3 regions of the Shewanella sp. M-Br genome follow, and region 3 is predicted to be linked to each of the others. Evidence: predicted binding sites of a transcription regulator. Region 3 holds the regulator's gene; each other region holds the start of a gene.
The links. The regulator LexA, encoded in region 3, represses DNA repair genes until DNA is damaged. The targets are predictions, from matches to a motif close to TACTGTATNNNNATACAGTA.

Region 1: a site for LexA is predicted at 1,903-1,922, ahead of recN (DNA repair protein RecN). Genes of this name have one in related genera too.
Region 2: a site for LexA is predicted at 2,273-2,292, ahead of recG (ATP-dependent DNA helicase RecG). Genes of this name have one in related genera too.

What each region holds. Positions count from the first base shown of each region.
Region 1 covers NZ_BJBV01000024.1:43,512-47,712, reverse strand. The annotation lists gene AAA952_RS18260 (phosphatidylglycerophosphatase A family protein) at 1-60, shown strand, start outside; gene recN (DNA repair protein RecN) at 214-1,872, opposite strand; gene AAA952_RS18250 (AEC family transporter) at 2,001-2,963, opposite strand; gene lldR (LysR family transcriptional regulator LldR) at 3,254-4,153, shown strand; gene AAA952_RS18240 (DUF3319 domain-containing protein) at 4,174-4,201, opposite strand, start outside.
Region 2 covers NZ_BJBV01000029.1:25,664-29,864, reverse strand. The annotation lists gene recG (ATP-dependent DNA helicase RecG) at 181-2,256, opposite strand; gene AAA952_RS20055 (response regulator transcription factor) at 2,448-3,044, opposite strand; gene AAA952_RS20050 (sensor histidine kinase) at 3,044-4,123, opposite strand.
Region 3 covers NZ_BJBV01000004.1:175,097-179,297, reverse strand. The annotation lists gene plsB (glycerol-3-phosphate 1-O-acyltransferase PlsB) at 1-1,879, opposite strand, end outside; gene lexA (transcriptional repressor LexA) at 2,040-2,660, shown strand; gene AAA952_RS04710 (cell division inhibitor SulA) at 2,657-3,169, shown strand; gene coxB (cytochrome c oxidase subunit II) at 3,573-4,201, shown strand, end outside.

The DNA.
Region 1 (4,201 bases), on a different contig from region 3:
GTCTTAGCGGGCGTGTTTTCGTTTATTTGTCTGCAAGGGCTAGTCTGGTGTTTTAGCTAACATTATCGCTAACCTAACATGATAGTTAACCCGGCATGTTAGTTAGCATGGTCAACAACTAACCCTTAGTTTTTGATATAGCCCCTTAGCTTGTGATATACAGTGTGTAGATTCAAGCGTTTAGCGACCTCATTCGTTATTTGATCCATACTACTATTGCAGCAGTTCCCTTGCGTTTGCTAGGGTATTGCTGGTGATAGTATCGCCACCTAACAGTCTTGCAAGCTCTTGGATACGCTGCTCACGATCGAGCGATTTCATTGTGGTCTCAGTACTGCCTGCCTTATTAAATTTATCGACAAACATGTGTTGATGACCATTGCCCGCAACTTGCGGCAAGTGAGTCACGCACAGTACTTGGGTCGATTCCCCTAAGCTGCGTAACATGCGGCCCACCACTGCTGCGGTGGGGCCGGAAATCCCGACATCCACCTCATCGAAAATTAATGTCGGTGTGGCAACTTTCTTCGCGGTAATCACTTGGATCCCTAGCCCTATCCGTGAGAGCTCACCGCCAGACGCGACTTTCGAAATCGGTTGCAAAGGTTGGCCAGGGTTAGTGGTGACCATAAATTCGATATTGTCACTGCCATTGGCTGACATTTGCTCGGGGTGGAAATTGACTTCGATCGTAAATTTACCCTTAGGCATATTCAGTTCGTGGATTGACTGAGTCACCAGTTTGTCGAGTTCTTTAGCATAGCGGGCACGGCTTTGGCTGAGCTTTTGCGCATTGCTAAGATAAGCGGCTCTACTTGCCTCGACTTGAAGCTGAATTTCTTCTAGCTTGCTTTCGTCACTGTCTAAGGTGCTTAGCTCAGCCTTTAATGCTAAATGATGCTCGGCCAGTTTATTCGGGCTAACATGATGCTTACGCGCCAGTTGCATGGCTTTTGATAGCCGTTCTTCTAAATAGGCAAAATGGGTCGGATCGAGTTCGAGCTTACTCAAATAGTGCTGCAATTCGCCGGCACTTTCTTGCACTTGGATTAAGGCATCATTGAGCATAGTGTTGATATTGCTTAATGCAGGATCGTAGCTTTGCAGATCTTCGACGAGGGAAACGACTCGATTGAGCAGCGACTCTATATTGTTCTCTTCGCCCTCTGTGAGTATATCTAAGCTCGCCTGACAGGTATCAATCAACTCAGTGCCATTGGCCAGACGTTTGTGCTCTTGCTCAATCTCATCGAACTCATCAACTTTAAGATCAAACTCATCGAGTTCTTCTACTTGATATTGCACTAATTGCTTACGGGCAATACGTTCATGCTGTGAGGCTTCGAGTTGTTTTAGATCGGCCTCAATTTGCTTGCAGCGTTGAAAGCTAGCGGCAACCGTATCGATAAGCAATCTGTGGTTGGCATAACTGTCGAGCAGGGTGAGTTGATGTTCACTTTTTAACATTGCATGGTGCGCATGTTGACCGTGAATACCGATAAGCAACTGACCCAGTAATTTTAGCTGCGTCAGCGGCACTGGATTCCCATTGATGTAGGCGCGTGAACGGCCATCGCTACCAATAGTCCGACGTAGAATGCACTCATCATCGAGTTCAAGATCGTTATCTTCTAACCAACGTTTTGCCAGTGGAATATCATCCAAGGAAAAGCGGGCGCTGACCTCGGTTTTATTGGCTCCGGGACGAACACTGCTGGCATCGGCGCGATTGCCTAGGCATAGGCCTAGCGCATCGATGGCAATCGATTTACCCGCACCGGTTTCACCTGTGATGCTGGTCATACCGGGGCGAAAATCCAGTTCTAAAAAACGGACGATAGCGAAGTTATTAATGCTGAGTTGGCAAAGCATAGTGAATTCCTGTCGAAAAACATACCAAACCACTGTATTGATAAACAGTATATACTGATTTTATATACAGTAAAGTGGCTTGGGTGAAAAATCGGCATTATCGACAGTAAATATTTTTAATTAACTGATTATGCATAGGTTCTTACTAAGCTTTCTAAGATAGGTAAACTGAAGAAAGTGACTAAGGTGCCAAATAGAATGCCTTGAGCACTGGTTGAAGCCTGAGTGTTATAACGCTGGGCGAGTAAGTACACGCTAGCCGCGGTGGGCAGTGCGCTCAAGATCACGCCCATGATCAGGTAGTCACCACTTACTCCAAAACGGTTAAGCATAAAGTAAACGAGTGCCGGTTGGATAGTCAGCTTGAAGAGGTTGATAAGGCTCAGTTCGATAAAATTCTTGGGGCTAAATACGCTGCTATCTTTCTGGTAGCGCATCGCTTTGGCGAGTACCATGCCGATAGCAAATAGGGCGCAGGGGCTTGAGGTATTGCCTATTTGCTGGATCATTAGCGCCAGCCCTGACGGCAGTTTTATCTCTAGCGCCGAAATGCCGACGCCAATTAAGCTACCAATAACGATAGGGTTTTTACCTACCGCCATCGCCATTATGACTAAGGCGTGGTGTTGTCTTTGGGTGTTAGTGGCCAGTTCCATCGAGACTAAGGCGACGGCAAACATCAGCACGGATAATAAGCTGGCAATCGCGGCGGCGACTAACGCACTTTGCTGCTGCGGAAAGAGGATGATGAGCAGTGGAATACCAATAAATGCCGTATTACCAAAGGTGGCATTGAGGGCTCGAATGGCGGCAACTGCATGCTGTTTAGGGTTAGCTATCAGCGATAGCCCTAGGCAGACAAGATAAGTGATCACCATAGCTGTGCTGTAGCCCGCAATAAATCCCCATTGCAAAATCTCGTCAATCGGCTGTTGGGCGAGGGCGATAAGCATGATTGCAGGGAACGCAATATAGTAGACATATTGGTTTAGCACTTGATCCGTATCGACGGGCAAGAGTTTTAGTTTTTGCACTAGTGTACCGAGCAACATGATCCCGAAGACGGCAAACAGAGGGGTTAAAATGGTCATTTCCCTCACTCATCCTTACGATTAAATTTGAATAAACTCGCCCACCGTCGTCATTTTACTGTTGCTTTGATTCTTGGTGGCCAGAGTTACAGCACTTGCTTCTTTTTATGTCACTTTAGAGCCAGATTTAGCGCCAGCGCAGTAAAACTCGCCACAAAATAACATACCATTTCAATCTAAGGCTATTGCGCTATGGTCGTATAAGTGAATAATTCAATGTTTAAAACACAATCACTTAGTGAATTTAGCGTTTTAACGTCAATACCCAATATGTGAAATTAGGATATGCAATGAGTGATGATTTAGGCGCTGAACTACAACTTGTCTATCTTTTTGTGCATTTAGTCAATGCGGGTAGTTTTTCGCAGGCGGCGAAGGAGCTCGATATGCCTATCGCCACTGTGAGCCGCAAGTTAGCGAAGTTGGAAGAGAAGCTCGATAAACAGCTCTTTATGCGCAGTACCCGCAAGTTACGATTGACGGAGGAAGGGCTGGCGCTCTTTCAACGCTACCAGAGTGTGGTTGCTCAATTTGATGAACTAAGTGGTTTAGGTAGTGATAAACCCGAGGGAACCTTACGCATCGCCGCGCCGATTTCGATTATTTCCATCGTGTTTATTCAAGCATTGAATGAGTTTGGCCGTTTGTATCCTGATATCCGTTTGCACATTTCCCAGAGTAATGAGTTAGTCGATTTGATCGATAAAGGCATAGATGTGGCGATTGTTGGCGGGGCTCAGCCTGATTCTTCTTGGGTGTCGAGTACCTTAGGCGAGCTCGACTATTGCCTGTTTGCCACGCCAGAATACTTGGCTCAGGCACCTAAACTTGAGCATCCCGATGATCTTGAAGCCCATCAACTGATAAAAGTCTGGCCGCTGTTTAATTGGCATTTAAAGCATCCAAGCGGCGAGTCTTTTTATTTTAATGGCCCGACTAAGCTCACCCTCACGGACTTACACGGAGCGATTCAGGCTACTTTAGGCCATGGCGGGATCTTGTATGGTCCTGAACTATTTGTAAAACAGCAGATTAAAGAGGGAAAACTTAAAGTATTACTGCCTGAATGGATTGGCGAACAGAGGCGAATTTCGATTTTATATCATCAGCGCAGCCAGCAGCCGCTAAAGGTAAGAGTCTTTATTGAGTTTATGCAGTCAAAGGCGCCGGAGTTATTCTCTATGCGTTGATTTAATAGGGGAACTGATTTTTAGCGTCTTTTAGGTTTTACGGTGTTT
Region 2 (4,201 bases), on a different contig from region 3:
AAGGTAACTTGGTGAATACATGCAGCTAACATTAAAGTGCAAGAGCGGGCTATTTGAAGGCCGCAGGTTCATTTTGCAAGTTTCCATGCGCTTGTCTATAGCGCTTAGCTGAACATAAACAATTTATTTCGAGTAAAGGCAGATGTTACGCCTCGTTCTTTACCCTTTAATATTTACGGCTTAAGCTTGCACATAGTGCTGTCTGTGCCCGAGCCAACGTAAAATAATTGCATCGACTTTTTCGGGGGCTTGCGCCATTACATGGCTCGCTAATTTCTGAATGTGTGGGATCAAAGCTTGATCGCGCACCAGATCGGCAATTTTGAGCTCAGCCAGTCCCGTCTGCTTAGTGCCAAGCACTTCACCTGGGCCACGAATTTCTAAATCTTTCTGCGCTATGATGAAACCATCATTGCTTTGTCTGAGTACACTCAGTCTTTGGGTGGCGGTATGGCTCAATGGCGCCTTGTAGAGTAACACACAATGGCTTGCGATGGCGCCTCGACCGACTCGTCCGCGCAGTTGATGTAGTTGTGCTAGACCTAAACGTTCAGGGTTTTCAATGATCATCAGGCTGGCATTAGGTACGTCGACGCCCACTTCAATCACGGTTGTCGCTACCAGTAGATGAATAATGCCTGCCTTAAAGTCAGCCATGATTTGCTGTTTCTCGGCGCTCTTCAACCTGCCATGCACTAGGCCAATATTGAGCTCGGGCAGGGCGAGGCGCAGTTCTTCGGCTGTGTCTTCGGCGGCTTGGCATTCGAGCACTTCGGATTCTTCAATCAGAGTACACACCCAATAGGCCTGACGTTTATCTGTGATGACGGCGTTACGCACCCGTTCAAGCACTTCGTTGCGGCGTGAATCAGCAATCGCCACTGTGGTTACTGGAGTTCGCCCCGGCGGCAGTTCATCGATAATGGATGTGTCGAGATCTGCATAGGCCGTCATCGCCAGCGTGCGGGGAATGGGTGTGGCTGTCATGATCAATTGATGCGGGTGGAAACCTTGGTTCACGCCCTTTTCCCGCAGGCCTAAGCGTTGGTGTACGCCGAATCTGTGTTGCTCATCGATAATAATTAACGCGAGTTTGCTAAAGACCACATGCTGCTGGAAGATGGCATGGGTGCCAATCACCATTTGGGCTGCGCCGGATTCAATATCCGCAAGGGATTGGGTTCTGGCCTTGCCTTTAAGTTTTCCCGCCAGCCAACCGACTTTAAGTCCGAGTGGCTCAAACCAAGCGGCAAAGTTAGTTGCATGTTGCTCGGCCAATAACTCGGTCGGTGCCATCATGGCAACTTGATACCCGTTTTCAATCGCTTGTAATGCCGCCATCGCCGCGACTAAGGTTTTACCTGAGCCCACATCCCCTTGCACTAAGCGCATCATAGGGTGCGGTTTTTCTAAATCTTTGCCTATATCAGCCACGACTCTTTGCTGGGCGCCAGTCGGCTTAAAGGGCAAAGCCGCGAGGAAGGGATTGAGCAACTGCCCCGTGGCCTGCATGGTGACAGCGGCATCTAAATTACTGCGCTGCCTTAGGCGTAACATGCTGAGATTGTGGGCGAGTAATTCTTCCTGCACGAGTCGTTGCTGGGCTGGGTGTTGGCCTAGCTCTAAATCGAACTGAGAGATCCCCGCAGGAGGACGATGTAGCGTCTGCAGCGCTTGTTTAAGGCTGATGTTGTTAGGTTGCAATTGTGGTGGCAGCAGCTCAGTTAAGCCACCCTCTTCCAGCAATACCAAGGCTTGCTCCGTCAGCTTTAGCCAACTCGCCTGTTTTAAGCCCTCAGTCGTGGGATAAATCGGCGTTAGGGTATCACTCAGGTGAACATCTTCACCGGGATACACCACTTTATATTCTGGATGCACTATCTCAGCTTGATGACTACCACGGCGCACTTCACCGTAGGCGCGGATCATCAAACCATTTTGCATGGCATTACGCTGAGCAACGGAAAAGTTAAAGAAGCGCAGGCTTAAGCTGCCCGTATCGTCGCGCACATTGCAGACCAGCATGCGCTTGCGGCCTTGGATGATTTGTGTCGATTGGATTTCAGCTTCTATAGTGCCATAACCGCCTAGGCTGAGGGCGGCAATGGGATAGATTTGGGTTCTATCTTCGTAGCGCAGGGGTAAGTGAAACAGCAGATCTTGTACTGTTGTGATGCCGAGCTTTGCGAGTTTCTCCGCGACCTTTTTGGCGACGCCTTTGAGGTCGGTGATCGGAACAAGATCCAATTGCTGCAAGTCGTTAGCACTCAATCACTGTGAATTTATACATATATTAACAGAGAATAAGCTTAAGGCAATCTCAAGGGGAATTAGGGTGTTATCAAATTTTGTTTGGAAGCATAGCTAATATCTTTCTGCGACCTTAAGGCTGCAAAATTGTTGATAAGATATCGTTAGGCTGAAAGCGTGGTTAACTGTGAGTGTTATTACAACCAGCCTTTTTGTTTGGCGATGCGCGCTGCATCGATTCGATTGCTGGCATTGAGTTTGGCTATGGCTTCTGAGAGGTAGTTGCGAACAGTCCCTTCGGCGATAAAAAGAGTTTCGGCGATGTCGGAGGTGGATTTGCCTTCGCTAGCGAGGCGAAGAGCGCGGCGTTCTTTGTCGTTGAGCGGGTCGACATCGCCAATCGCCATCATGGCAAGTTCAGGATCGATCACTCGTTTTCCCGCCATCACTTGTTGAATCGCGTTGACTAAGGTTTCCGAGGGCGCATCTTTAAGCAGAAAGCCGCCCACACCCGCTTCGATGGCACGTTTAATATAGCCCGCACGGCCGAAGGTGGTAATGACCACTATCTTGGTTTGGCTATGTTGCTCCTTTAACCATGTCGCCAGCTCTAAGCCTGTGCGGCCGGGCATCTCGATATCCGTTAGCAAGAGATCAAAGCTTTGCTGTTTGAGTAAGCTTAGAGCTTCGTCGCCGTCACTCGCTTGGGTGATACTAAAACCCCCTGCAAGCGTGAGGAGTGCGGCGAGTGCTCCTCGCACCATAGCTTGATCTTCCGCCAATAAAATCTTCATTAATGTGTTGCTCCCTGCAAAGGTAAACTGACGGTAAAGGTATATCCCTGTTCGAGATTATAGCTCAAGCTGCCACCTAAACTGTCGAGACGCTCGCGTATACCTGTGAGGCCATTACCCTCTATAAAAGGTTTGGCCGCGGCATTGTCTTTGACTTCGAGCAGCAGGCGGTCTGATTGCTTAGAAAAGTGGATAGAGCATTCACTTGCACCGCTATGGCGGAGAATATTATTAATAAGTTCGGTGAGGATCAAACTCAGTTGGCTTTCTGTGCTTGCACCTAGCTTGGGTAGCTCACCACTGAGCTCGACACTTAAGCCTTTATCCCTTAAGGATTTACAAAGCTGCGTCACGCAACTCTCTAGGCCCTTGTGTTTGTAGTCTGACACTGTGTGGCGGATCTGGCTTAAACTTTCCCTCGCAATTTGTCCTAGCTCAATCAATTGGGTTGATGCGAGTTCATATTCTTGTTTTGCGATAAGCTTTTCGGCTAGCTCAGCCTTAAGGGCGATGGAAGAAAGGCTATGCCCCATAATGTCGTGTAGATCCCGCGCGATACGTTCACGCTCAAGCATAGTGGCCAAGGTGGTAATTTCTTGGGCACTTTGCTGTTCTTTCAATTTATGCCGATAACGTCTGCGTTCGGCGACACCAAACATGCCCACGCCGAGCACTAATCCCGAGCCGTAAAGCGGAAAGTAGTAACTGTTAAAGTGGTAAATCTCATTGAGGGCAAACAACAGGCCGATGAGTGCTGTAATAGCCAACAGACAGGTCCGGAGAGGATAAAAAAAGCCAATGAAGAAAGCGGCAAAGGTAAATAGCGAGATAGAGCCTGGGTTGATTGGTGTGATCGCTATTGCTATGGCCACCATAATGAGAATGGGCAGATAGGCGCTACGGCTATTGCACTTATAAGTCCAAAAATAACTGGCAATAAAAGGGATTAACACAGCAAAACTGAGGGCGATTTTCCAACTTGGATAGGGATTTATGGCAAGTGGGATCAGATAAAACACTAAGTTTATCAAATACACCCAAGCAAGTTTTCGTTCGAGCTGAAGGGGAGTGCTTATCATGATGCCTCTGTGTCACTGAGTTGGTTGTTGAATGCCCACCGATGGCATCTTGTTTTAATTTATTCTTTTTAGGGATTG
Region 3 (4,201 bases):
CAATTAATGAAGGAACAATAAATAAGTGAATGATATTGTTACGATAGCAAGTCATAGACACAGCCTGACTCGCTTCGATAGACACTATTTCCCCTAAAGGATCGGCACTAACAACAAACTTGTTCAACTCTAAACCTTGCTGCACTAAATGCTTACCATCACCTTCGGCAACAGATGTATAAGAAGTGTAAGGCACTTTTTTGAGTAGGGTCAGATACAAATCAAGCTGACGCTCCAGCAGACTACGTTCTAAGGCGTTTTGATCTGTCGCCAGTAAAACTAAGCTAGTCAAAGTCACAGAACTCGCGGCTGCGGCATCATTGATACGCGTCATCACCCGATTAGCCAGCACGTTTACCGCTGGCGTTAACCAACTTGGTTTCTGCTCGGGATCATCGGCCAACTCAGCACGCCAGTTTGGCGCACGCTCATTTAAGAAATTTTGCAGGGTAATAGGCTCGCCAAAATTCACATAACCTTGGCCGAAATTACCTAATTTACGAATGGCACCGAACACCTGCCACACAGATTCTTTTTTCTTTTTCTTACCGCTTAACTCTTTATGGTAAGTCGCTACTTCCATCACATGGTCATAGCCTAAATACACAGGCACAAGTGTGACAGGACGTTCAATACCGCGCAGTACGCTGTTCATCGTCATGGCGATCATGCCAGTTTTCGGCGCCAACAGACGGCCAGTACGTGAACGACCACCTTCGGAGAAGTATTCCACCGAATAACCTTTAGCAAACAGCTGATCTAAATACTCACGAAATACTGCGGTGTACAGCTTGTTGCCATTAAAACTACGGCGGATAAAGAAGGCACCACCGCGACGGAACATAGGTCCCGCGGGCCAGAAATTGAGGTTAATGCCGGCAGCAATGTGCGGCGGAACCATGCCTTGATAATACAAAATATACGATAACAGCAGGTAATCCATGTGGCTGCGATGGCAAGGCACATAAACAATTTCGTGGCCATCGTGGTGCAGCTGGCGAACTTGCTCGGCGCCTTTAATGTTGATCCCGCTGTAAAGCTTGTTCCACAGCCAAGTTAAAAAACGCTCGGCAATACGCACTAAACTGTCTGAGTAATCGGCAGCGATTTCATCGAGATACTCAATAGCCGTCTCGCGCGCTTGGGTCTCAGAAATCTTTTTACTGGCCGCTTCTTCTTGAATCGCCTTGCGCAGCGACTCAGATTTGAGCAACGAATGAAACAGTGCTTGGCGGTTTGGCAGCACAGGCCCTGTCATTACTTTACGTTGACGACGGAAATGCACGCGCGCAACCCGTGCTAACTTATGGGCAATCCCCATGTCGGTGCCATGTTCGTCAGCCATGTAACGCAGGGATACGGCATTCGAAAACTGCACGAAGTTATGTCGACCTAAGAACAGAATCATCAAGCACTTGCGCAACCAAGTCGGGTTTTCCCGCTCAAATACGGCCGCCTTCATAGTGTCGTCTTCTTTCCCTGGCGTTCGACCCCAATACAAGCTCGCAGGCACAAGTTGAATATCCAATTCAGGACGTTCCTTATGCACGGCTAACAAACGCATAAAGCATTCGAGGAAAGGCTCATTACCAGCACGTTCGCCAAACAGTGGCTTACGTCCTTGAAGACAGACAACCCGAGGCGCAGTCACACCATTAGCCACTAGAGGCTCATAAGGGCTTGGTAAGCCTAACTTAGCCGTTATTTCGCTCAAAGCAGCGATGTCACTGAGGGATTCTGTTTTCATCACATAAACAAGGGGTCTGGAAGCATCCAGATTCAGATCGGCAAAGGGATCCTGAGGCACCACAATAGTGTGCACTAAGTGTTTTTGGATCCAACGTAATGATTTCAACCAAAGAGAGTCGTGTTTAGGCATTATTCTTATGCAATTAAGTGCGTTTACTAGCCCGATAGAATACCAGACTATGGGCAATATTCGCTAATTCTCTCCAACATAGCTAAAAAGTGGTTAATACTTGCGCTGCAAATAATACTGTATATACTAACAGTAACTGTATAGAAAAACAGGAAACACCATGAGACCTTTGACGCCACGCCAAGCTGAAATTTTAGAGCTAATTAAACGAAATATTGCCGATACTGGCATGCCACCCACTCGGGCAGAAATCGCAACCCGTTTAGGTTTTAAGAGCGCCAATGCGGCTGAAGAACACCTTAAAGCGTTGGCAAAAAAGGGCTGCATTGAGATCATGCCAGGCACATCTCGGGGCATTCGTCTGCCTGCGGAAATCGAAGATTTGACTGAAACAGGTTTACCGCTCATCGGCCAAGTGGCCGCGGGTGAACCTATCCTCGCCCAAGAACATGTTGAACAGTACTACCAAGTCGACCCAAGCATGTTCCATCCCGCCGCCGATTTTTTACTGCGAGTAAAAGGCGACAGCATGAAAAATATCGGCATTCTCGAAGGTGATTTGCTGGCAGTTCATAAAGTAGAACAAGCTAGAAATGGTCAAGTGGTTGTCGCTAGAGTCGATGACGATGTCACTGTTAAACGTTTCGAAAAAAAAGGTAATGTGGTCTATCTACATGCCGAAAATGAAGATTACTCCCCGATTAAAGTGGATTTAGGCTTCCAAAGTTTAACAATTGAAGGACTCGCCGTCGGTGTGATCCGTAATGGAGATTGGCTATGAATAAACTACTTGGCAATGCCCCCCGCCATCCGGGCTTGTGGCTCGATGAAGTCCGTGATGCCGACTATGACTGGCACCATGCGCCTATCGCCTGTATGCCAACCAAGACTCAAGGTCGCCAAGAATTAATTCATCTGAGTGCACAACTCGCTCAGTTAAGCCAACAGGGCCGTTGGTTAGTGCTCATCAACCCTCCAAGTATTGGCTACAAGCAAATGCTCGCCAGCGCAGGTGTGCGTATGGATAGAGTCTTACTGGTACATGCTAAAGATGAAGTCGAAACCCTGTGGGCGATGGAGAAAGCCCTGACAAGTGGTACGTCCAGTGCAGTCATTACTTGGACTCAATCATTGGATGCGCGGGATAATCGACGCCTACAAATCGTGGCTAAAAGTGCCCGAGCTATGGGCATAGTGCTTGAAGACGTAAACAGTCACTTACATGCCGACGTACGCATTGAGCAAGGCAATCTCTTCGGTCAGCAATCTTTTTTTAGCGCTGTACACTAAATATTCATTTAATTTTTTACCTTGAAAGCCGCCTCACCTATGAATGTGAGGCTTTTTTTTGGCAATTTTTCAGATAATTAGATAAATAAGTGATCTTGATCAATATTTAAACAGCAAGTATGGTTGGTTAAGTCGGTGATGATATATCACCTTCCGTGGTCAATGAATCGAGTATTTATCGAACTCGAAGCGCCACTAAAAATAGAGAACAGATTTATTTCAGCAGTATGTGCCAGCGTGGCTAATTACCAGCAGTAACAATACTTGATTAAAAGTAACAGCCGCCAACGCACGTTGAAGTCAAAAAAGCTTTTTTGGGAACTGAAGAGTTTGCATAGAGTTGAGACTTACTGTGTTGCTCTTCTTTGTAGTTGCTATTCGCAATTGGCAGAGGAGAAGTCTTGTGAAGCAATTGTTGTATTGTTTACTCGTGGTGCTTTTCGCACCACCGTTGACCGCCGCGGACATGCGGTTCAACATGACCCCTGGCGTGACCGAGATCAGTGGCAAGGTTTATCACTTGCACATGACCATCTTGTATATCTGCTGCGCAATAGGCCTAGTGGTCTTTGGCGTGATGATTTACGCCATGATCAACCACAGAAAATCCAAAGGCGCTGTCGCGTCCCACTTTCACGAAAGCACTAAAGTTGAAATCGCTTGGACGATTCTGCCATTTATCATTTTGATCTTAATGGCGATTCCAGCGACAAAAACTTTAATCGCAATGGAAGATCCCAGTAACGCCGAACTCACCGTAAAAGTCACGGGTTCCCAATGGAAATGGCATTACAGCTATTTCGATCAAGATATTGATTTTTATAGCATACTGACAACACCCAGAGCACAAATCGAAGGTACCGAAACCAAGGGTGAAAACTATCTATTGGAAGTCGATAAACCGCTCGTTCTACCGATAAACCGCAAAATCCGCTTTCTGATGACTTCAGAGGATGTCATCCATTCTTGGTGGGTACCCGCCTTTGCAATTAAGAAAGATGCCAACCCTGGATTTATCAATGAAGCTTGGAC